DNA from 4 places in the Enterobacter sp. ECC-175 genome. Region 4 is predicted to be linked to each of the others. Evidence: predicted binding sites of a transcription regulator. Region 4 holds the regulator's gene; each other region holds the start of a gene.
What was found. The regulator CRP, encoded in region 4, controls carbon source genes, mostly activating them, when cyclic AMP is high. The targets are predictions, from matches to a motif close to ATGTGANNNNNNTCACAT.
Positions count from the first base shown of each region.

Region 1: rhaS (HTH-type transcriptional activator RhaS) is a predicted target of CRP. The motif match lies at 1,199-1,216, and genes of this name have one in related genera.
Region 2: ldtB (L,D-transpeptidase) is a predicted target of CRP. The motif match lies at 1,579-1,596, and genes of this name have one in related genera.
Region 3: V1599_RS05385 (glycine dehydrogenase) is a predicted target of CRP. The motif match lies at 1,359-1,376, and genes of this name have one in related genera.

Region 1 covers NZ_CP143776.1:616,606-618,806, reverse strand. The annotation lists gene rhaR (HTH-type transcriptional activator RhaR) at 1-160, opposite strand, end outside; gene rhaS (HTH-type transcriptional activator RhaS) at 234-1,070, opposite strand; gene rhaB (rhamnulokinase) at 1,372-2,201, shown strand, end outside.
Region 2 covers NZ_CP143776.1:2,022,467-2,024,667, forward strand. The annotation lists gene V1599_RS09565 (GntR family transcriptional regulator) at 1-516, shown strand, start outside; gene ldtB (L,D-transpeptidase) at 559-1,479, opposite strand; gene V1599_RS09575 (ABC-F family ATPase) at 1,702-2,201, shown strand, end outside.
Region 3 covers NZ_CP143776.1:1,143,943-1,146,143, reverse strand. The annotation lists gene V1599_RS05400 (DUF4311 domain-containing protein) at 1-221, opposite strand, end outside; gene V1599_RS05395 (DUF4312 family protein) at 245-544, opposite strand; gene V1599_RS05390 (SFCGS family glycine-rich protein) at 547-909, opposite strand; gene V1599_RS05385 (glycine dehydrogenase) at 920-1,258, opposite strand; gene cybC (cytochrome b562) at 1,576-1,962, opposite strand; gene pmbA (metalloprotease PmbA) at 2,001-2,201, opposite strand, start outside.
Region 4 covers NZ_CP143776.1:198,633-200,833, forward strand. The annotation lists gene V1599_RS01080 (phosphoribulokinase) at 1-264, shown strand, start outside; gene V1599_RS01085 (OsmC family protein) at 330-734, opposite strand; gene crp (cAMP-activated global transcriptional regulator CRP) at 1,044-1,676, shown strand; gene V1599_RS01095 (YccS/YhfK family putative transporter) at 1,734-2,201, shown strand, end outside.

The sequences.
Region 1 (2,201 bases), 420 kb from region 4:
TGAGCACGTGCAGGCCGTTACCCCGCCACACCAGCACCAGCTCGCAAAACTCATGGGTGTGCTCGGCAAAGACGTTTTGCGGATAGCGGTCGGCCACCGCGACGGCTTGTCCGGCAGAGGAAAAAAAATCTTCTTTGCGAAGCGTTAACTGAGCGGCCACACCCTAACCTCAACGATGAATAACCCGACATTATTAGCGTTTTTACGCCGGGAATACGGTGATTATCCTCGCGTTACTGAAGCGTCACGTCCTTGCCCTGGCGAATATCGCGCGGGGACCAGCTGAACTCGCGGCGAAAAAGCGTCGAAAAGTGGTTACTGTCGCCAAAACCGCAGCGATAGGCGATGTCCGTAACGCTTTCATCCGTGTGGCGCAGCAGGTGGCGCGCCTTGATTAAGCGCAGCCGGTTGAGGTAACGCTGGGGCGTAAGCCCGGTGTTCTGCTTAAGCTGGCGATGCAGGGTGCGCAGCGACAGCGAAAAATCATCCGCCAGCGTCTCCCAGCAGACGTCCTCGGCAAAGTGCTCCTCCAGCCAGGCCATCAGCTGATTCAGCCGCGCATCGTTGTTTCCCATTCCCTCCACCAGGCTCCCCCGGCGCAGCAGCACCAGCAGCTGCATAAACAGCAGCTCGCGCGCGGCAAGGGCGTGCGTCTCCGGCCCCTCTTCGCTCTGCTCAAGCTGGCTCACCAGCAGGCGCACCTGCGACAGCGTGGCCTGGTTGATCCGCCAGTGCGACGGGTAATGTCCGTCCTTTTCCTGCGGCAGCAGCTGGTTCAGCCCCGCAAGAAACTGGAACGCGTCCGGGGATCGATAAAGCACGTTGGTCAAACAAAGATTGTCGGTATGTTCATACAGGTGCCTGTCGTGATCGCGCACGAAGCAGACCGTTCCCCCGCAGATGGTGTACGGCTGCCCGTTGAATACATGAATGCCCGTCCCATGCTCAACAATCACAATTTCATGAAAATCATGATGGTGTTCAGGAAATGCCGCCTGAGGAAGCCGCGGCTCAATCGCAACGGGCGAACCTTCCGAAGGAAAAAAATCCACGCTGTGTAGTACGGTCATATCGGCCACCACTAATGAGAAATCTTCTCAAAATAGTAATTAAGCCCCTTCACCCGCACCTTGAATTTTCGGCAGCAAAGCGCGCAAAACCCGCCGATTTTTCAAGAAACCGGCGGAAAGATCGGGAAATGCGGGAAGCGTCACACTGCCTGAAAAGCCCGCCATAACAGGAAACTGTGAACCGCCTCACGTTCACCTTTGCTTTCTTGCCAGCCGCCGTTTTTCGCTGTCACTGGCAAGAAGGCGTCATTTATCGGCCCTTTTTACACTCATCGCTAATGACCTAAAGAAGGACCCGAACATGACTTTTCGCCATTGTGTGGCTGTTGATTTAGGCGCATCCAGCGGGCGCGTCATGCTGGCCACCTGGGACGGTAGCCAGCGCGCGCTGTCGCTGCGTGAAATGCACCGCTTTACGAACTGCCTGCAAAAGCAGGACGGTTTTGAGACCTGGGATATTGACGGCCTGGAAGCTGAAATCCGCACCGGGCTGAAAAAGGTCTGCGACGCCGGGATTCCGATCGACAGCATCGGCATTGATACCTGGGGCGTGGACTTTGTGCTGCTGGACGAGCGCGGCGAACGCGTCGGGCTGCCGGTGTCCTATCGCGACAGCCGCACCGACGGCGTGATGGCACAGGCCGTTGCCCGGCTCGGTAAAGAAGCGATCTACGGGCGCAGCGGCATTCAGTTTTTACCGTTCAACACGCTGTACCAGCTGCGCGCGCTGGTACAGCAGCAGCCGGAAGCGGTGGATCGCGCGGCGCACGCGCTGCTGATCCCGGACTACCTGAGCTATCGCCTGACCGGCAACCTCAACTGGGAATACACCAACGCCACCACCACCCAGCTGGTGAACATTAACTCCGATGCCTGGGATGAAACCCTTCTCGACTGGACGGGCGCACCGGCCTCGTGGTTCGGCACGCCGACCCACCCCGGCAACGTGATCGGCCAGTGGATTTGCCCGCAGGGCAATAAGATCCCGGTAGTGGCCGTGGCGAGCCACGACACCGCCAGCGCGGTCATTGCCTCGCCGCTCGCCGACGCGGACGCGGCCTATCTCTCCTCCGGCACCTGGTCGCTGATGGGATTTGAGAGCAAAACGCCCTACACCAGCGACGCGGCGAT
Region 2 (2,201 bases), 1.8 Mb from region 4:
CGCAAAAATTTCCTCCAGCTTTCGCAGTGGGATCTCTCCGGCAGCGACTACTTTGGCGCCACCAAAACCTGGGCGCATCTGGGCACGGTCACCAGCCAGGTGGTCCACTTCGAACTCCGCTTCCCCAACGAGAAGGAGCAGGCCTCGCTGATGATTAACGCCGATGCGCCGATCTATGATTTTATCCGCCTGCGCCTTCTGAACGGCGAGCCGATGTCGCTGGACTCCACCGTGATGCCGCTGAACCTGGTGCCGGGGCTGAACAAGAGCCACCTTGAAAGCTCGGTGTTCCAGTACGTGCAGGAGACGCTGGGGCTGAAAATAATGGGCTCGTATCGGGTGGTGCGGGCGCTAAAGCCCAACGAACTGGACATGCAGCATTTGGTCTGCGAGCAGACCGATCCGGTGCTGGAGGTGGAGCAGGTGATCTATCTTGAGGACGGTACGCCGCTGGAGTACGCGCACTGCCACTATCGTTACGACCACGGCGGGATTGTGATCGTCAATAACGGATAAAAAAAAGCGGGCACCGAGGCCCGCTTTTTTCATGTTTCTCTGTTAGTTCAAACGCACCGGCATACCGGAGCGGTTCTGAACGGCCTGGTCAACGATTGTCGTCTCGACGTCAGCCTGAGAGGTCACGGCCTGCACCGCGCTGTTCAGGGTGATTGGCACGATTTCGTTGTTGTTGATCTGGTCTTCGCTGGTGGACAGCGGGTTGTGCACTTCAATGTAGCGGCTACCGTCGGGTTCAGAGGTCGCTTTCACCGGTTCGTTGATGAACTGCACGCGCGTACCGACCGGCACGTTGTCGAACAGGAACTTGATGTCTTCGTTACGCAGACGCACGCAGCCGTGGCTGACGCGCAGGCCGATGCCGAAGTTGGCGTTGGTGCCGTGGATAGCGTACAGACGGCCAATATACAGCGCGTACAGGCCCATCGGGTTATCCGGGCCGGCAGGCACTACCGCTGGCAGCGGCTCGCCCGCAGCGATATATTCCGCGTGCATTTTGGCGGTTGGCGTCCAGGTTGGGCCCGCTTTCTTGCGCTCAACTTTGGTGGTCCAGTTCAGCGGGGTGTCTTTACCCAGCTGGCCAATACCGATTGGCAGCACGATCACGGTGTTGGTGCCTTTCGGGTAGTAGTACAGGCGCATTTCCGCGCTGTTGATCACGATACCTTCATGAACTGTATCCGGGAGGATCAGCTGCTGAGGGATATTCAGCACGGTCCCCGCTTTTGGCAGGTACGGGTCAACGCCCGGGTTTGCTTCCAGCATGTTGGACAGGCCGAGCTGATACTGCGCGGCAAAATACTCCAGCGGCTGGGTGTTGCCTTCCGGCACCGTCACCACCTGGTTTTCACCTACCAGACGGCTACCGTCTGTCGGCAGAGGATACGTTACCGCAGAAGCGGTTTTGCAAAAACCTACTACGGCTAACGCCGCCGCAAAAAGCGTTGTTAATTTCATGTTCATGTTATGCGAGGTATCTTTGCCACTCTGGCGGTTAGTTGAGAAGTCTGAATCTGTGATGGGAGCGCATTATATGTGCATTCCTGCCCACAGGGAATTCAGATGTGTACGAAATCACATTTTTTTCGAATTTGTTAAAGTTTAGTGGATGGCTGCAACACGGGATCTCATTTCGGAATTGTGGCATAATGCCGCGTTTATCACACTTTTCGCAGGAATCTCCCCGTGTTAGTTACCAGCAACGTCACTATGCAGTTTGGCAGTAAGCCGCTGTTCGAAAACATTTCCGTCAAATTTGGCGGCGGCAACCGTTACGGCCTGATTGGCGCCAACGGTAGCGGAAAATCCACCTTTATGAAAATCCTCGGCGGCGACCTGGAGCCGACGCTCGGCAACGTGTCGCTCGATCCTAACGAGCGCATCGGTAAGCTGCGTCAGGATCAGTTTGCCTTCGAAGAGTTCACCGTGCTCGACACCGTGATCATGGGGCACGCGGAGCTGTGGGAAGTGAAGCAGGAGCGCGATCGCATCTACGCCCTGGCCGAAATGAGCGAAGAGGACGGCTACAAGGTTGCCGACCTGGAAACGCAGTACGGCGAAATGGACGGTTACTCTGCGGAAGCGCGTGCGGGCGAGCTGCTGCTGGGCGTGGGCATTCCGGTTGAACAGCACTACGGGCCGATGAGCGAAGTGGCGCCGGGCTGGAAGCTGCGCGTCCTGCTGGC
Region 3 (2,201 bases), 950 kb from region 4:
CCCGCGGCCACGGATGACGCCCAGGCGTTAAAGAAGAAGCCCAGCCCAAAGGAGAAGTGAGAAGCCGGGTCCCCTTCGCAGGAGTTCAGTTCCCCCAACGTACGAAACGCGCCCATACCCTGTGTGGTAGGCGCATGAAACATGCGTGCAGCCCCGGCCCCAACGCCGACGCCAACCAGGCCGCCGATGATGAGCGATTTTATTAATATTATCAGGAACATTAGTCTGCCCTATGTAGTAAGAATCAGCGTTGCGTGACGAAATCCACCCGGTCGAGATTGATGGCGGTCACGTTGACGGTCACATCCAGCTCCACGCTGTAGGTGCGTCTTTCCCGGCGCAAAAAGAAGAACAGAAAGGCTTCTTTGCGCACCGCTTCTTGCGCCTGAACGACCTGCACATCCTGTGGCTCAATACGCAGTAAGATATGCGGTGAGGCTTTCATCACCGCGGCCTGAACGTGGTTGAGCGCGTCGGCAAAGGCGCGCGCTTTGGCGTCGCCCTTCCCCTTCACTCTCACCGTGGTAGTGAACTGTTCTTTCATGCTCACGCGCCGTACTTCTTCTGCCACGCCTGTACCAGACGCTCGCCCAGCTCTTCTTTATCCATAAAGCCGAAGCCCAGCACGTTGCAGCCTTCGTTGATGGCGGTGACGCCCTCGTCCACGGAGCGCATGCCGTATTTGGCCTTGTAGCCATACTTGGTTTGCGCCGTGATTGCGCCCGCGCCGCCGCTGCCGCAGAAGGAGATGCCGAAGGTGGCGTTTTCCGCTTTCATCACGTCGCCAAGCTTCATATCCGCGGCCACGCCAGGCACGACAACCGCGCGTCCACCTGCTTTTTCAACACCCGCAGCCACTTTCTGACCTTTACCCAGGCGATCGCCAATCACGACTGTAATTTGTTCCATGTGTTGCTCCTTAAAGGTTGTCTTTCGCGACTTCAAAGTGAACGGAGAGCAGCCAGGCTTCTTCATCAGGAAGGTTGCCAAACTGCGCCACCACTTCACGGGCGAGTTGCATTGAATCGGGTGAAATTTCGTCGAACAGATCTGCTTCAACCTCCGGCAGCGGCTCGCCGGTCACGGACCGGTGCGCCATTGCGCGAACGTGAGAGGTGAGCATTTGTTCCTGTACCGCATTGGGGATGATGTTATGCCCGGCCAGCAGGGCATAGACCTGCTGCAGCATGGTGGTCGCGAGCTGTTCTGTTTGCACCGCCTGTTCCCCAACGTCGTTCATTACCGCTCCGTTAATCACTGGTCTTACCCCGTTAATGGCTCTGGAATAAAACTAACGTTGGGCGCGCATTGTTTGTAGCGAGTTGTTTTCCACTTCGAAGTGGAAAGGCGAGCAGCGGTAGTGATCTGTGCCACATAAAAACGTTGAATGTGGATAAAACGCTGTATTTGCGTGATGAATATCACGCATTCACGCGGTGAAACGCGCAGAATGCGAATGAAAACGTTCGGGCGTGATAATGCAAAAATGTGATGGCGATAGGGTTTACTTATCACCAGGCAAAAAAAAACGGGAGCCGCTGGCTCCCGCTGGATGTGTATCAGATGCGCGATCTGTTAACGATACTTTTTGTGGTAGGTATTGCGCGTGGCGACAAACTGGTCGGCTGCCGCCTGGGCTTCTTTCACTTTGCCTTCGTTGGCCAGCTTCAGCGCGCCGTCGATCTGGCCCACCAGCACGTCAAAACCGTGGCGGAAGTCCTTCATTTCAGGGCTGTCCGGCGCTTTGCTTTCCAGCTTCGGCGGCGTCGCTTTTTGCGCATCCAGCGCCGCTTCACGCATTTTGGTCAATGCGTCTTTCATTTCCGCCGCATTGTCCGTTTTCTGCACCACCTTCAGGTTTTGACTGAGGATGTCCATGTTGTCTTCAAGATCGGCGGCAAACGCAGTAGAGCCTAGAACCAGCGTTGAAGCTGCGACGATCGCTAACAGATGTTTACGCATTGCTCACTTCCTTTTTTATTATTAACAAAACGCTATCGCTATTGACCCGCAATTTTCATTTCGGGCAGAAGTACAGAACCACACTGTATATTGCTACGTGTTTCAATATCGTTACCGACCGTAACGATGTTGCGCCACATGTCCTTCAGGTTGCCGGCGATGGTTATTTCGCTCACCGGATACTGAATTTCACCGTTTTCCACCCAGAAGCCCGCCGCGCCGCGCGAGTAGTCGCCGGT
Region 4 (2,201 bases):
ATCAACTTCCAGCGCGTGCCGACGGTAGACACCTCCAACCCGTTCGCGGCGAAAAGCATTCCTTCTCTGGACGAAAGCTTCGTGGTGATCCATTTCCGCAATCTGGAAGGGATTGATTACCCGTGGCTGCTGGCGATGCTGCAGGGTTCGTTTATTTCTCATATGAACACACTGGTGGTTCCGGGCGGGAAAATGGGGCTGGCGATGGAGTTAATCATGACGCCGCTGGTGCAGCGGCTGATGGAAGGCAAGCAGATCGCGTGAGCATATTCCCTCTCCCCGTGGGAGAGGGCTAGAGTGTGGGCATCAACAGGCGCGATGCCCCGACATTACGCTTCGATCACCTCATATGAATGGGTAATGTTCACCGCTTTCTCCAGCATGAGCGCCACGGAGCAGTACTTCTCAGCGGACAGGTCAACCGCGCGCGCCACCGCCGCGTCTTTCAGCTCTTTGCCCGTGACGATAAAGTGCAGGTTGATGTGCGTGAACAGGCGCGGCGCCTCTTCGCGACGTTCCGACGTCAGCTTCACTTCGCAATTGGTCACCTCCTGACGGCCTTTCTGCAGGATAGACACCACGTCAATCGCGCTGCATCCGCCTGCCGCCATCAGCACCATCTCCATCGGGCTTGGCGCTTTATCGCCGGAGTTACCGTCCATCAAAATCTGGTGGCCGGAAGCGGACTCGCCCAGGAAGGTTAGCCCTTCGACCCATTTCACACGCGCTTGCATATTTATTAACTCCAACGTTGCATTTTTGGTGACAGATTACGCGCGCGTTACATTTCTCGCAACGGAAGGCGACCTGCATCATGCTGAAGCGAGACACCAGGAGACACGCGGCAAAAGCTATGCTAAAACACTCTGGATGCTACAGTAATACATTGACGTTACACATGTATGCAGAGGACATCAAACTTTACTGGCTGCGACACATTAGACGGCCGACTTCCCAGGTATGGGTAAGAATTCGATTGCAAACCCAGAGTCAGGATGCAACGTATGGCTCTGGAGACAGCTTATAACAGAGGATAACAGCGCATGGTGCTTGGCAAACCGCAAACAGACCCGACTCTCGAATGGTTCTTGTCTCATTGCCACATTCATAAGTACCCATCAAAGAGCACGCTGATTCACCAGGGTGAAAAAGCGGAAACGTTGTATTACATCGTTAAAGGCTCGGTGGCAGTGCTGATCAAAGATGAAGAAGGGAAAGAGATGATCCTTTCTTATCTGAACCAGGGCGATTTCATCGGTGAACTGGGCCTGTTTGAAGAAGGCCAGGAACGTAGCGCCTGGGTTCGTGCAAAGACAGCATGTGAAGTGGCTGAAATTTCTTACAAAAAGTTCCGTCAGCTGATCCAGGTTAACCCGGACATCCTGATGCGTCTTTCTTCGCAGATGGCGCGCCGCCTGCAGGTTACGTCTGAAAAAGTGGGCAACCTCGCCTTCCTCGACGTCACCGGTCGTATCGCACAGACCCTGCTGAACTTGGCGAAACAGCCAGACGCCATGACCCACCCTGACGGCATGCAAATTAAAATTACCCGCCAGGAGATTGGTCAGATCGTCGGTTGCTCCCGTGAAACGGTGGGTCGTATTCTAAAAATGCTGGAAGATCAGAACCTGATCTCTGCACACGGTAAAACCATCGTGGTTTACGGAACCCGTTAATTCCGGTCAAACGGCGTGCCACCGCAGGGTGTCACGCCGTTTTTGTCTCTATCCCCCATGTGGCGCAGGCTGATCTATCACCCGGAAGTAAACTACGCACTGCGACAAACGCTGGTGTTGTGCCTGCCCGTGGCCATTGGCCTCATTCTTGGACATCTCCAGCAGGGGCTGCTGTTTTCCCTGGTGCCCGCCTGCTGCAACATTGCCGGGCTGGACACGCCGCACAAGCGCTTTTTCAAACGCCTGATCGTTGGCGGCAGCCTGTTTGCCGGCTGTAGCCTCGCCGTTCAGCTGCTGCTGGCGCGCGATATTCCACTGCCGCTGATTTTAACCGTACTGGCGATGACGCTCGGCGTTACCGCTGAAATCAGTTCGCTGCACGCCCGCCTGCTGCCCGCCTCGCTGATCGCCGCCATTTTCACCCTAAGCCTCGCGGGCAATATGCCGGTATGGGAGCCGCTGCTGATCTACGCCCTCGGCACGCTGTGGTACGGCGTATTCAACTGGTTTTGGTTCTGGCTGTGG